Regions from separate parts of the Massilia sp. 01N410 genome, predicted to be linked through region 3. Evidence: predicted binding sites of a transcription regulator. Region 3 holds the regulator's gene; each other region holds the start of a gene.
What was found. Region 3 encodes LexA, which represses DNA repair genes until DNA is damaged. Its sites were predicted from a motif close to ACTGTATNNNNATACAGT; they were not measured.
Positions count from the first base shown of each region.

Region 1 (3,672 bases), on a different contig from region 3:
TAGCGAGACAGCTTGCGCCCCAGCTCGATCCGGCTGTGCTCGCGCGTCGACAGATACTTCAACGCACGAGCCTTGAGACTCAGGACCTGTTTCACTGAGACGCTATCGAAGATTACTCTTCGCCGACAGCGGTCAGCTCGGCCGCACCGGCGCCGTCACCGGCAGCGACCGGCGCCAGTTCGCGCACGCCCAGGGCGGCGCGGACCTTGTTTTCGATCTCGCGGGCCAGGGCCGGGCGCTCGCGCAGGTAGATACGCGCATTGTCTTTACCTTGACCGATGCGTTCGCCACCGTAGCTGTACCAGGAGCCCGACTTCTCGACGATCTTGTTATCCACGCCCAAGTCGATGATCTCGCCTTCGCGGGAAGTGCCTTCGCCATACAGGATGTCGAAGTGGGCTTCCTTGAACGGAGGAGCGATCTTGTTCTTGACGACCTTGACCTTGGTTTCGTTACCGATCACCTCGTCGCCGGCCTTGATCGAACCGGTACGGCGGATGTCCAGACGCACGGAGGCGTAGAACTTCAACGCGTTACCGCCGGTCGTGGTTTCCGGGCTGCCGAACATGACGCCGATCTTCATACGGATCTGGTTAATGAAGATCACCAGGGTGTTCGTACGGTTGATCGACGCGGTCAGCTTGCGCAGCGCCTGCGACATCAGACGGGCTTGCAGGCCCGGCAGCGAATCACCCATGTCGCCTTCGATCTCGGCGCGCGGGGTCAGTGCCGCCACCGAGTCGATGACCACCATGTCGACGCTGCCCGAACGCACCAGCGCATCGGTGATTTCAAGCGCCTGCTCGCCGGTGTCCGGCTGCGAGATCAGCAGTTCGTCCAGCTTGATGCCCAGCTTCTGCGCATAGGTGACGTCCAGCGCGTGCTCGGCGTCGATGAAGGCGCAGGTGCCGCCCATTTTCTGCATCTGGGCAATGGTTTGCAGGGTCAGCGTGGTTTTACCCGACGACTCCGGACCGTAGATCTCGACGATACGGCCGCGCGGCAGGCCACCGACGCCCAGTGCGATGTCCAGGCCCAGCGAGCCGGTGGACACGGTTTGTACTTCCTCGACCGGCGCATTGGTGTCCATGCGCATGACCGAGCCCTTGCCGAATTGCTTTTCGATCTGCGCGAGGGCTGCTGCCAGCGCCTTGCCCTTCTCTGCTGCGTTTACTGCGGATTTTTTATCGTCCATGATTTACTTTCAGTCCTAGAGTGAACCAAGATAGGGACCGCTCGCGCGATTTCAATAGGAAGTACTGTATAAAATCCCAGTGGTTTTGGCAAGCGATATTTACCGCCATTTGATCAATTCGACATGTTGCGAGATATCAAACACAATATGCGGGTAAGCTAGGCTCAAACGACAAAACCAGGGGGAGATCATGCGTATTTTACTAGCGGAGGATGATAGCGTACTTGCCGATGGCCTGACGCGCTCCCTGCGCCAGTCCGGCTACGCGATCGACTGCGTGAAGAACGGCCAGGATGCCGACACCGCGCTGTCGACCCAGGAATTCGACCTGCTGATCCTCGATCTCGGCCTGCCGAAGCTGTCCGGGCTCGACGTGCTGCGCCGCCTGCGCGCGCGCGGTTCGCTGCTGCCGGTGCTGATCCTCACCGCCGCCGACTCGATCGAGCAGCGCGTGGGTGGCCTCGACGCCGGCGCCGACGACTACATGGCCAAGCCCTTCGCCCTCTCCGAGCTGGAGGCGCGGGTGCGCGCCCTGACCCGGCGCGGCCAGGGCGGCGGCTCGACCGTGATCCGCCACGGCCCGCTGGTGTACGACCAGGTCGGGCGCAGCGCCTACATCGACGACCAGATGCTGGACCTGTCGGCGCGCGAGCTGGGCCTGCTCGAGATCCTGCTGGCGCGCACCGGCCGCCTGGTGTCCAAGGAACAGCTGGTCGACCACCTGTGCGAATGGGGCGAGGAAGTGTCGAACAACGCCATCGAAGTCTACGTGCACCGCCTGCGCAAGAAGATCGAGACCGGCGGCATCCGCATCGCCACCGTGCGCGGCCTGGGCTACTGCCTGGAGCGCTATTCCGACAGCGCACGCAAGGCGCAGGCCGCCGGCAGCGGCAAGTAAGGCGGCGGGCAAGGCCGGCACATGAGGTCCCTCAAGCGGCGCGGCGCCGGCATCATCGCGCCCGAATCCGGCCCCGGTTCGACCTTCGATCCCGTGTATGTTCCTCCGCGGCCCGAGCCCGAGGAGAGCATGCAGCATTCGCTGTTCGGCGAGATCCTCGACTGGATGCTGGCCCCGCTGCTGTTGCTGTGGCCGATGAGCATCGCCATCACCTACCTGGTCGCGAAATCGATCGCCAACCAGCCCTTCGACCATGCGCTCGAAGACAGCGTCACCGTGCTGGCCCAGCAGGTCAAGGAAGTAAACGGCAAGGTGGTGGCGCGCCTGCCCGGCAGCGCGCGCGACTTCCTGCGTGCCGACGACGTCGACAGCGTCTACTTCCAGATCACGGGACCGCGCAACGAAGCCGTCGACGGCGACCGCGAATTGCCGCTGCCGCCGCTGGATGACGCCGAACGCAGCGGCCGCGTTCACTTCCGCAACGAGAGCCTGCACGGCACCCCGGTGCGGGTCGCCTATGCCTGGGTCAACCTGCAGCCCCTGCCCGACCCGGGAACGGGCGTCAGCGGCGAACCGCGCCTGGCCCTGGTGCAGGTGGCGGAAACCCTGGAAAAGCGCGCCCAGCTCGCCAACGAGATCATCAAGGGCGTGATCCTGCCGCAGTTCATCATCCTGCCGGTGATCCTGGCCCTGGTCTGGTTCGCGCTGTCGCGCGGCCTGTCGCCGCTGGCCCAGCTGCAGGAACGGATCCGCGCGCGGCCACCGGACGACCTGTCGCCGATCGATTCGCGCCAGGTGCCGGAAGAGATCTCGCCGCTGGTGGGTTCGCTGAACGACATGCTGGCGCGCCTGGCGCACACCATCGACGCCCAGAAGCGCTTCATCGCCGACGCCGCGCACCAGATGAAGACCCCGCTGGCCGGCATGCGCATGCAGTCGGAACTCGCCCTGCGCCAGATCGATCCGGACGAGATCCACCGCTCACTGGAGCAGCTGGCCAAGAGTTCGGAATCGGCGACGCGCCTGGTCAATCAATTATTGGCGCTGGCGCGCGCGGAAAACCAGCCGCATGCCGGCCTGGCGCTGGAGCCGCTCGACCTCGCGCTTCTGGCGCGCAGCGTGGTGCTGGACTGGGTGCCGGCCTCCTTCGCCCACGAGATCGACCTCGGCTACGAAGACCCGGACGGACCGCTGGAGATCCTGGGGGACGGCATGATGCTGCGCGAGCTGCTGTCGAACCTGATCGACAATGCGCTGCGCTATACCCCGCCGGGCGGCAGCGTCACCGTCCGCGTGCGCAGCGACGGCGGCCTGGCCCTGCTGGAAGTCGAGGACACCGGCCCGGGCATCGCACCGGGCGAGCGTCCGCGCGTGTTCGAGCGCTTCTACCGCATCCTCGGCAACAGTGCGTCCGGCTCCGGCCTGGGCCTGGCAATCGTGCGCGAGATCGCGCAGCAGCACGGCGCCGAGATCGAGATCATCTACAACCCGCGCAGCACCAGCAAGAAATACCCGGGCAGCCTGTTCCGGCTAACCTTCCCGCCACCACCCGCCCCACCCGATCCCGATGCAGACTGAC
Region 1 is NZ_JBFTRV010000028.1:31,810-35,481, forward strand. It holds gene recX (recombination regulator RecX) at 1-95, opposite strand, end outside; gene recA (recombinase RecA) at 113-1,195, opposite strand; gene AC1DOP_RS25420 (response regulator) at 1,386-2,093, shown strand; gene AC1DOP_RS25425 (sensor histidine kinase) at 2,115-3,671, shown strand; gene AC1DOP_RS25430 (DUF4212 domain-containing protein) at 3,661-3,672, shown strand, end outside.
Region 1: recA (recombinase RecA) is a predicted target of LexA. The motif match lies at 1,259-1,276, and genes of this name have one in related genera.

Region 2 (3,672 bases), 130 kb from region 3:
GTGCGCTGGCCGGCGACGAGCCGCCCCAGCGCCTGATGGTACGCGATGGCAAGCGCCTGCTGCCGACCGATATCCGCACCGGCTTCGTGTATCCGCGCTGAGATTCGTGCGTGAATTCATAAGGCGCGTAAAATCGTCCTGCGTGTGAAACTACTTCATTGTTTTTCTGATGATCCACGGCAGGTAAGCCGGCCGCCTCGACGACCGGCGCAAGATTCGAAACAAGTCGCCTGAGACAGCCTGCCACGACCCGACTGCGATGAAGCATGGAAAAGTGGGAGTCATATGATGGAATATGTGGAAGTGGTCGAGCCCTTGCTGCTCTCCAAAATGCCGGCCGGAAAATCGAATATCCGTCTCCATGCGGGTCGGGCTGGTGAAACACGATGTGCGTCGTCGAACCGGTTTCACGAAGTCGATGAAACAAGTCCGAAGCACAAGAATGAATTGCTGGATGAAGGACTGGAAGAATCGTTTCCGGCAAGCGATCCGCCTGCCATCAGCATCACACGGATCGTCAAGGACATGGAAGGCTGCTGAGTAGAAGAGCGCCGGAGTACGTGGCAGGCCGGGTTTCAGGCGACGTAAAAGAAAACGGCGATGTAGTGGCAAATGCTGCCGCCGAGGACGAACAAGTGCCAGATGCCGTGGCCATGGCGCACTTTGTGGTCGGTAGCGTAAAAGACGATGCCGATTGTGTAAAACAAGCCTCCACCTGCCAGCCAGGCAAAGCCCTGCCAGCCCAGGACTCTAATCAGGGGCATGATGCCAAACGCAGCAAGCCAGCCCATCATCAAATAGATGACGAGCGACAGAATACGCGCGCCCTTGGCATACCAGATTTCCTGGACAATACCGAATACAGCCAATCCCCAGACCACGCCGAACATCGACCAACCGTAGATTCCACGCAGCGTGACTAAAGTGAATGGCGTATAGCTGCCTGCGATTAAGAGATAGATGGCGCAATGGTCCATCTTTCGCAGTACGTTCTTGGCTGCGCCCCGAGTGCTGTGATATAGGGTGGACGTCAGGTACAGGATCAGCAGCATGGCGGCGTAGATGCTGAAGCTGGCGATTTTCCAGGGATCGCCGCCACGCGCCGCCACCACGATCAACAGCGCGCCGCTGGCCGCAGCCAGGACCGCGCCAATGGTATGCGTGACACTGTTGAGGCGTTCGCCGTAATACATAAGTCAGCACTCGCGAAATTCCTGCCGGCCAGCAGCGAAATAGTGATGATCCGACCAGGCGGTCGCTGATTCGTCACTGTGCCGAAGTTCAGCTCTTCGCACAGTATCGCATGCAGTAAAACTGAAACGCTTGGATTGTCGCGCGTGGGCGGGTTTGGTTTACAACAATGGCTTTTGAAGCCGGCAGCGCGTTCCAAAAGATAAACCTTGCCAAAACCTGAAGAGAATAGTACTGTATAAACATACAGTATTTCTTCGCATCACCCTATGATCAACTGCTCAGATTCCACCTCAGCAGCGCCGGAATCCTTGCATCCGTCGCTCTGGCGCGCCTCGCAGCTGGCGCGTTCTTCAAGCCGCTGCGTGGATACCGGCCACGCGGCCCTGTCGGCGCAGCTGCCGGGCGGCGGCTGGCCGGCCGGCGCCCTGGTCGACCTGCTGCTGCAGCAGCCCGGCATCGGCGAGATGCGCCTGCTGCGTCCGGCCCTGGCGGAGGTGGCGGCGCGCCGCATCGTGCTGCTGCAGCCGCCCCATCCGCCGCAGGCGCTGGCCCTGGCCGCGCTGGGCGTGCCGCCTTCGCAGCTGATCTGGCTGCGCACCAGCCGCATGGCCGATGCGCTATGGGCGGCCGAACAGGTGCTGCGCAGCGGCAGTTGCGGCGCGCTGCTGTTCTGGCCGGGCTTCGAGCGGCAGAGCCAGGTGCGCGGCGACAGCCTGCGCCGCCTGCACCTGGCGGCGCAGGGCGGCGAGACCCTGTTCTTCATGATGCGCCCGCTGGCCTCCCGGCAGGACGCCTCGCCCGCGCCGCTGCGCCTGGCGCTGCGGCCCCAGGCCGGCGGCCTCGAGATCGACTTCGTCAAGCGCCGGGGACCGCAGCGCGATGCGCCGCTGTTCCTGCCGCTTTCCTCCCACCTGGTACAAACTCAACCGCAACGTCATGCGCCTGTGGATCGGCCTGTCCCTGCCCCGGCTGCCGCTCGAGGTCTTCAGCCCCAGCTGGTGCACTGACGCCGGCAGCGTCGTGCTCGAGCAGGAGCGCGTGCTGGCGTTGTCCGCCACGGCGCGCGCCGCCGGCGTCCAGCCCGGCATGCGCCGTGGCGGCGTGCTGATGCTGATGCCCGATGCCAGGGTCCACGAGCGCTCGCCGCCGCGTGAAGCCGAGGCCCTGTATGCGGTGGCGCTGGCGATGCTGCAGTACACGCCGCAGGTGGCCGAGGCCGAGGAGGGGACCTTGCTGATGGACGTCGGCGCCAGCCTGCGCCTGTTCGGCGGCGTGCGCGCACTGTGCCGGCGCGTGCGCGCGGACGTGCGCGCGCTGGGCTTCACGGCCTCGCTCGCCTGCGCCCCGACCGCGCGCGGCGCCTGGCTGCTGGCGCGCGCCGGCGGTCACAGGAGCATGCGGCGCACGCTCAAGATGCCGACCCTGGTGCGCCGCCTCGACCTGCTGGACCTGCTGCTGGCGCCGTCGGCGCGGCCCTTCGCGGCCTGGTTCGAAGGCATCGGCTGCGCCAGCCTGGGCGAGCTGCGGCGCCTGCCGCGTCCCGGCCTGCAGCGGCGCTGCGGGCGCGCATTGCTCGACCTGCTGGACGCCGCCTACGGCCTGAGTCCGGAACTGTACGAGTGGATCGCCGCCCCCGAAACCTTTGCCGCGCGTATCGAACTGTTCGACCGCATCGACGATGCCGAGCTGCTGCTGGCGGGCGCCCGCCGCCTGCTGCTGCAGCTGACCGGCTGGCTGTGCGCGCGCCAGCTGGCGGTCGAGCGCATCGTGCTCAGGCTCGAACACGAGCGGGGCAGGGAAGCGCGGCCGCCGACCTGCGTCGAGGTGGCGCTGGCCGAGCCGGCCTGGCGCGACGAGCATCTGGTGCGCCTGCTGAAGGAACGCCTGGCCAAGCTGGTGCTGGAGGCGCCGGTGATCGGCCTCGGCCTGGAGGCGAAGCAGCTGCAGCCGATGGCGCCCTTGAGCGACTCCCTGTTCCCGGAGCCGGGCGGCAGCGAGGAAGACCGCATGCGCATGCTGGAGCTGCTGGTGGCGCGCCTGGGCGCGGACAACGTGCTGCAGGCGCGGCCGATGGCCGATTACCGTCCGGAGCAGGCGAATGTCTGGGTGCCGGTGCAGCAGAAGGTCAGCGACCGCGCGCGCAATGCGCAGATGCCGCCCGACGTGATGAGCCTGCCGCGTCCGACCTGGCTGCTGGCCAAGCCGATCGCGCTGCTGATGCGCGAACACCGGCCCTTCTATGGATCGCCGCTGCGCATGGCCTCGAACCCGGAGCGGATCGAGGCAGGCTGGTGGAATGGACCCGAGACCCGCGACTACTTCATCGCCGAGGGGCAGGATCACGCTCTGTACTGGGTGTACCGGGAAAGGATCGGGGCAGACGAGTCCGAGCCGCGCTGGTTCCTGCACGGCCTGTTCGGATAAGTCCGCGGTGGCAGTCCAAAAATGCTAGGTGAAGCAAGGGCCGCGGGTGTATTG
Region 2 is NZ_JBFTRV010000017.1:877-4,548, forward strand. It holds gene AC1DOP_RS20295 (class I SAM-dependent rRNA methyltransferase) at 1-101, shown strand, start outside; gene AC1DOP_RS20300 (hypothetical protein) at 286-540, shown strand; gene trhA (PAQR family membrane homeostasis protein TrhA) at 576-1,193, opposite strand; gene imuA (translesion DNA synthesis-associated protein ImuA) at 1,461-2,201, shown strand; gene AC1DOP_RS20315 (Y-family DNA polymerase) at 2,131-3,618, shown strand.
Region 2: imuA (translesion DNA synthesis-associated protein ImuA) is a predicted target of LexA. The motif match lies at 1,425-1,442, and genes of this name have one in related genera.

Region 3 (3,672 bases):
GAGGACGACAAGCGCCGCCATAACGACGAGCAACAGCACGCACGGGAAGCCAATGATTCCTACCTGCGTAAAATGGGGGAGCAGGCGCCGCGTCCGCAGCGTTCGTGGGGCGGCAACAAGTAAGGATTGTTGAGCTGGCAGGGCTGTGGGGGTATGATAAATTTCTTTTTCACAGCCCTGCTTCACAGCTCTTTTCCATGAAGACTCTCCTGTTATGCGTCGCATTGCTGGCGGCCGGCTCCGTCCGTGCCGACGAGCTGGCCGATGCCGACGCCCTGTTCGCCAAGAAGGCTTATCCAGAAGCCCTGCAGAAGTACACCAGGCTGGCCAATGCCGGCAACGTCACGGCCCAGCAGCACCTGGGCGAAATGTATTTTTACGGCGAAGCCGGCGCCATCGACATGGACAAGGCCACCGCCTGGTTCCGCAAGGCGGCGGCCAAAGGCAATGCCGTCGCCATCGCCTCGCTCGAGATGATGAAGCAGCGCGAGGTCCGCCGCGCCGACATCGACTACTGGATGACGAAATACGACGGCTCGGATGTCCGTACCGACGAGTACCGCTGCCCGGCGCCGCGCTTCCCGGCGGTGTCGCGCCAGACCGAGGAGATCGACCGCTACAGCGCGAAGATGAAGACCTGGCAGGATTGCTACAACCGCTATGCCGAGCACCTGAATGCGGTCACCCCGCTGAGCAAGCGTATTCCCGAGGACATCCGTAAACTGATGACCAAGGCCGAATACGAGACGGCAAGCAAGCACCTGGACGCGGTGCAGGAGGGGCTGTCGGAAGACGCCAGGATCAGCGCCAAGATGGTCGTGGCCGACTTCACTGTCTGGCGCGACGCCACCGACGCCTATGTCAGCCAGCACAACGAGATCGTCAAGAGCGGGCCGACGCCCGAACGCGAGAAGGACCTGGAAGCGCGCAAGAACAACTATAACGGCGCAGGCACGAAGTAAGCCGTCCGCCGAATGAGAAACGCCCCGCAGGCGCAAGCCGGGCGGGGCGTTTATTTTGCCAAGTGGCAAAAATTAGTGCCGGCTCGGTGCCGGCTTAGTGCCAGCTCAGTGCCAAGAGCGCAGCAGGCCGACGGCCAGGCCTTCGAGCGCGAACTCGTCGGTGTGCGGATCGACCGTGATGACGGAGAAGTCCGGGTTTTCCGGCAGCAGTTCGATGGTGCCGCCGCTCTTGCGGTAGCGCTTGACGGTGACTTCGTCGCCGATGCGGGCGACCACGATCTGGCCGTTCTTTGCCGAATCCACTTTCTTGACGGCCAGGAAGTCGCCGTCGCAGATGCCGGCGTCGCGCATCGACCAGCCCTTGACCTTCAGCAGGAAGTCGGGCTTGCTCGAAAACATGGCCGGGTCGACCGAGTAGGTGGCCTCGACGTGTTCCTGGGCCAGGATCGGCGAACCGGCGGCGACGCGGCCGACCAGCGGCAGCGACATCAGCAGGGCGGCCGGGACTGCCGGTGCCGGAGCGGGTTCGGCTGCGGCGCCGACCAGGCGGATGCCGCGCGAGGTGCCGGGGGAGATTTCGATCGCGCCCTTGCGCGCCAGGGCCTGCAGGTGTTCCTCGGCCGCATTGGCCGAGCGGAAGCCCAGCTCCTGCGCGATTTCGGCGCGGGTCGGCGGGAAACCGGTGTTGTCGATCGCTTCCTTGATCAGGTTGAGGATCTGTTCTTGCCGTGCGGTGAGCTTGAGCATGTCAAAGATTAATTCGTAGGTGAGCGGTAGTGCGGGGCGAACCCGATACCCTGTATTTTTGTACAGTATTGCGCCGGGCGCAAGGGGAATCCGTGCGATTTGCCGGTTTTTTTTGCCTGCCGGGCACAGCCGATGCTCGGTAGGCAAGCCGGGCCGCCAACGCGGCCTCGAAATGGCGATTGAGCTCTTGACGTTTTTGCGGTTATAATGTCGGGCTTTCCCTTCCCACACTCGTCTTGACGCCGAGGTGGGCATTTGTTTAAACGTCCTTAAGGAGTGTTGCATGCGTCATTATGAAATCGTGTTTATCGTCCACCCGGACCAGAGCGAGCAGGTTCCGGCGATGATCGAGCGCTACAAGACCACGGTCACCTCGCGCGGCGGTAACATCCACCGCGTCGAAGACTGGGGCCGCCGTCAAATGGCTTACCAGATCCAGAAGCTGCCGAAGGCACACTACATCTGCATGAACATCGAGTGCGACAACGAGACCCTGGTCGAGCTGGAAACCGCATTCAAATTCAATGATGCCGTGCTGCGTCACCTGACCGTCAAGATGAAGAAGGCCGAAACCGCGCCGTCGCCGATGATGAAATCGGTGCAGCGCGAAGACGCAGCCAAGAGCCATCGCGCCGAGCAGGCAGCTGCTCCGGCCGCAGCCGCTTAATTCTTAATCTTAAGAAAGAAGCGCGCAAGGGCAGTGAACGAGCTGTTGCTGGTCGCAAGCATCGCGGAACGCGATGCCCTGCGCTACACCCCGGCCGGCATCCCCATCGTCAGCGGCATCCTGCAACATGGATCGCAGCAGGTGGAAGCAGGGATTGCCAGGCAGGTCGAATTCGAGATCACCGCGCTGGCCGCGGGCGATGTTTCGAAGCGATTTGCCGACGCCGAACTCGGTGCCGTCTACGAGTTTCGAGGGTTCATGGCCAGGAAGAACCGCAACAGCAAAGCCCTGGTGTTTCACATCATTGATTTCATTTAGATAGATACAGGAGCCTAAAATGGCATTCGGTAAAAAGTTCGACAAAAACAAAGCCAAGGAAAAACTGAAGCGTAAACAGCAGAACCCGCTGTTCAAGCGCAAGAAGTTCTGCCGCTTCACCGCTGCAGGCGTGGAACAGGTTGACTACAAAGACGTCGACACCCTGAAGGATTTCGTCCAGGAAAACGGCAAGATCATGCCGGCACGCCTGACCGGTACCAAGGCGCACTACCAGCGCCAAGTGGACACCGCCATCAAGCGCGCCCGCTACCTGGCCCTGCTGCCGTACACCGACCTGCACAACGCTTAATCGTCGGTCACGACACGTATACTGGAGAATAATATGCAAGTCATCCTGCTGGAAAAAGTCGTCAACGTCGGCAACTTGGGCGACGTCGTCAAGGTCAAGGACGGTTACGCACGTAACTTCCTGATCCCGCAAAAGAAAGCCCGCCGTGCAACCGAATCGGCCGTGGCCGAGTTCGAAGTCAAGCGCGCCGAACTGGAAAAAGCAGCCGCCGAGAAACTGGCAGCCGCTCAAGGCCAGGGCGACAAGCTGAACGGCATGACCATCACCATCGCCCAGAAAGCTGGCGTGGACGGCCGTCTGTTCGGTTCCGTGACCAACTTCGACATCGCTGAAGCCCTGAGCAAGCAAGGTTTCGCCGTCGAAAAGGCCAACGTGCGCATGCCGACCGGCCCGCTGAAGACCACCGGCGAGCACCCGGTTGCCGTCGCACTGCACACCGACGTCGTCGTCGACGTGACCGTTGCAGTCGTGGGCGAAGCTGCCTAAATAATCCAGCAACATCTGTTGCAGGAATGAAAAAAGCCGGGCTTGCCCGGCTTTTTTTATGCTTGGAAAATCACCAATCATTTCAGCCGGCGATGCGGAAAAGGTATAATGTCGGCCATGAACACCCCAGCAGACCCGCAGATCGAGTCGCTCCGCATTCCCCCGCATTCCATCGAAGCAGA
Region 3 is NZ_JBFTRV010000017.1:132,990-136,661, forward strand. It holds gene AC1DOP_RS20900 (tetratricopeptide repeat protein) at 1-123, shown strand, start outside; gene AC1DOP_RS20905 (tetratricopeptide repeat protein) at 198-962, shown strand; gene lexA (transcriptional repressor LexA) at 1,068-1,709, opposite strand; gene rpsF (30S ribosomal protein S6) at 1,993-2,376, shown strand; gene priB (primosomal replication protein N) at 2,410-2,694, shown strand; gene rpsR (30S ribosomal protein S18) at 2,714-3,004, shown strand; gene rplI (50S ribosomal protein L9) at 3,038-3,490, shown strand; gene AC1DOP_RS20935 (replicative DNA helicase) at 3,608-3,672, shown strand, end outside.

Region 4 (3,672 bases), on a different contig from region 3:
GCCACAGGGAATGTTGGCACTATTTCCGCGCCGATCCTTGAGTTGAAACAATGGCGCGAGAGCACGTATCGTCAGCGCCGCATCACCCCGCGCAGGCGCAGCTCGGTATGGCCGAGGTCCATCATGGCCCAGCGCCCGCCCCAGGTCAGTCCCAGGGATTCCGCCACCTCGCCGTACAACTGGTAGCCGCGCATCGCCCAGGGATCCTTTTCCGAGATCACCAGCTTGCCGTCGCGCCAGAACGCGCAATCGGCGGCCAGCCCGTACTGGTGCCAGCTCTGGAAGGCGCGCGCATTCGTCACCGCCGAACCCATCTTCGCCAGCATGTCCTGGCGCGTTGGGCTGCGGTAGCCCTCGAGCAGCGCCATCTCGTAGCCATACTTTTCCTTCATGATGCGGAAGGCCAGCAGCAGGCGCTGGCTGAAGTCGGGATGCAGCAGGCCCCAGTTGCGGCTGGCGTCGACCAGCATCGGCCGCAGCAGTTCGACTTCGCGGGTGGTGAAGGCGACCGGCGGCAGCGCGGCCGGCGGCACCAGCTGCTCGCCCTTGAGGAGGGCCGCGACCTGGGCGTCGACCACGGTATCTAGCGGCTCATAGCCCGGCAACATATCCGGCCGGCGCATCAGCAAGGCCACCAGCGGCGGCACCAGCACCAGCGGAACGCCCACGGCGACGAGGGCGCGATGCTTGCGGATCCAGCCGCGCACGTCGCGCCAGCGCCAGCGCAGACCCGGTCCGGCGCCGCGCAGGCGGGCAGCGCCCTCCTCCCGCCAACTGCCGGCGCGCAGCTGCATGCGGCGCTGCAGGCCGCCCAGGAACTGGAGCACGGAGGCGCGGCCGGACGGGAAACAGGCCAGCCAGATGAGGCTGCAAGCGAGACAAAAATATAAAAGGGCGAGGAAGATCAGCATCCGCTTCTCCGGTTTGTTTCTAATTGGCATTGGTGTCCAATCTTAGGAGGTACACGGTGCGCCCTACAGATGAAGATCAATCCGGCTCGCGGCGTCCGAACCTGATGTCCTCGACGCGGCGCTCGGCGAACGAGATCAATATTCTCGCCATGCTCGACCGCCACGAGTCAGCCGGACTGCCGCAGCGCATGCTGCGCTGCCTGCGGCGCATGCCGGCCCTGTTCTGGTACGGGACCGCCGGCGTGCTGGTGGTCGGCCTGGTCGGCACGCTGGCCTGGCTGGCGGGGGATGGCGGCGCGCCCTCCCCGACCGCTGCCGCGCTGGCCGGTGCCGGCGCGGAGGGCAAGTCGGCCGCCACCGTCGCCGCGCCGCCTGCCCCGGCGCTCCCAGCGCCCGGAAGGACAGGCGCCGCCGAACCCTTGGCGGAGACCCTGCCGGCCGGCGGCGCGACCGTCGTCGAGGTCGCCCCCGCGCCCGTGACCGACGCGCCGGCGCCGGCCCCGGTACGTACGCTGCCGCCGCAGCAGCACGCGGGACGCATCGCCCCGCGCGACGCCCAGCGCGATCCGCCACGCCTGGCCGCCCACGCCGCCGCCAAACCGGCGCCGCGGACCGTGGCGGCCAGGGCGCCTGCCCACGCCGAAACGCGCCGCGGCCGCCAGGCGCCGTCCGCCAAACCGGCCCAGGACGCGGTCGATACCGACGTCGCCCTGATCTCGGCCATCATCCAGCACGCCAGCAAGCGCCAGGAAGCAGAGGACGCCGCCAGCAAGCCTTAGCAAGCTTGGCAAAAGAGCACGCCGCGGTAAAAAAGCCACACAATGGCTGGGTAAAGTCATGCCGCGTCGCTATACTGTACAAAGCCACAGTATGGTGCGACATGAACAGGGTTCTGGAAAACGAGTTTTATTATCTGGATAATTTCCAGCGCGTCCTCGACTGGATCGCCCAGCGCTACGCCGATCTGCTCGACGACGGCGAGCAAGCCTTCATCCAGGCCTTCGCCCAGCTGCCCCGCCCTTCCCAGGCCCTGTTCGTGCGCATGGTGATGCGCAAGGGCAGCCTGTTCCGCGCCTCGAAGATGAACTATCCGGAGATCGGCTGCCCGCTCGCGGCCGCCGAGGCGCTGCTGCCGACCGGCTGGATCGCCCTTGATCCGGTGCTGGACATCGCCGAGCTGTTCGAACTGCTGGTCAAGCCCGAGATCGTCGAGGCCTTCGGCTTGACGGCGCCGCTGAAGGCGGCGCGCAAGGACCAGCAGCTGGAAGCGCTGCGCGACGGGCATGCCGAAGCGCGCCCCTTCTCGCAGTGGTATCCCGGTTCGAAGGACACCCTGTTTTCGATCGCCGTGAAGGCGCTGTGCGACCGCCTGCGCCTGCTCTTCTTCGGCAACCTGCACCAGGACTGGACCGAGTTCGTGCTGTCCGACCTCGGCCTGTTCCGCTACGAGCAGGTGGAATTTTCGGAAGCCTCGCGCGGCTTCCGTTCGCGCCAGGACATCGAACATTACCTGCAGCTGCACGCCTGCCGCGAACGCTTCGAGACGCTGGAGCCGGGCTCCCCGGAATTGCGCGAGCTGGTGCAGGAAGTGCCACGCCACAGCTTCGGCAACGACTGGCTGGACAGCCGCCGCGAAAAACTCTTGTACCGCCTCGGCCAGCAGCTCGAGAAGGACAAGGATTGGGAGGCCGCCCACGCCGTCTATGCCGGCTGCCGCTTCCCCGGCGCCCGCTCGCGCGCCATGCGCGTGCTGGAGAAGGACGAGAAGTTCGACCAGGCTTATGCCCTGTTCTGCCAGGCGAACGAGGCGCCGGAAAACGAAGCCGAGCGCCAGCACCTGCTGCGCATCGGCCCGCGCCTGGCGCGCAAGCTAGGCCACGTCACGCCGAAGGCGCGGCGCACCAGCAAGGCCGCGCGGCTGGACCTGAACCTGCCCGTCCCGAGTGGAGAATGGCGGGTCGAGGGCGTGGTGCTGGGCCACCTGCACCGCGACGAAGCGCCGGTCTACTACGTCGAGAACACGCTGGCGAATACCCTGTTCGGCCTCTTGTGCTGGCCGGCGGTGTTCGCGGCGATTCCCGGCGCCTTCTTCCACCCCTTCCACCGCGGTCCGGCCGACCTGTACAGCCCCGACTTCCACCAGCGCCGCGCGCGCGAGTTCGAGGCCTGCCTGGCGCGCCTGGACGACGGCAGCCACGTCGACGCCATCCTCGCCACCTGGGAAGACAAGGCCGGCATCCAGTCGCCCTTCGTGGCCTGGGACTGGCTCGACCGCGAGATCATCGAACTGGCGCTGCGCTGCATCCCGGCCGCCCACCTGAAGCTGTGGTTCCGCCGCATCCTGCAGGACGTGAAGGACAACCGCACCGGCTTCCCCGACCTGATCCAGTTCTGGCCGGGCGAAGGCCGCTACGACATGATCGAAGTGAAGGGTCCCGGCGACCGCCTGCAGGACAACCAGCTGCGCTGGATCGACTTCTGCGCCGAGCACGGCATGCCGGTCACGGTGTGCTACCTGCAGTGGCAGGAGGCGGCTTGACCGCTGCCGCGAAAGGATACACGGTGGCGGTGCGGGCGCTGTGCGAGTTCACCGCCAAGCAGGGCGACCTCGACCTGCGCTTCACGCCCTCGCCGACCGCCCTCGAAGGCATCGCCGGCCACGCCGTGGTGGCGTCGCGGCGCGGCGAGCATTACCGCGCCGAAGTCGGCTTGGCGGGCGACTACGGCCTGCTGCACGTGCGCGGCCGCGCCGACGGCTACG
Region 4 is NZ_JBFTRV010000003.1:350,500-354,171, forward strand. It holds gene AC1DOP_RS06570 (M15 family metallopeptidase) at 72-911, opposite strand; gene AC1DOP_RS06575 (hypothetical protein) at 968-1,690, shown strand; gene AC1DOP_RS06580 (VRR-NUC domain-containing protein) at 1,792-3,450, shown strand; gene AC1DOP_RS06585 (ATP-dependent DNA helicase) at 3,447-3,672, shown strand, end outside.
Region 4: AC1DOP_RS06580 (VRR-NUC domain-containing protein) is a predicted target of LexA. The motif match lies at 1,764-1,781, and genes of this name have one in related genera.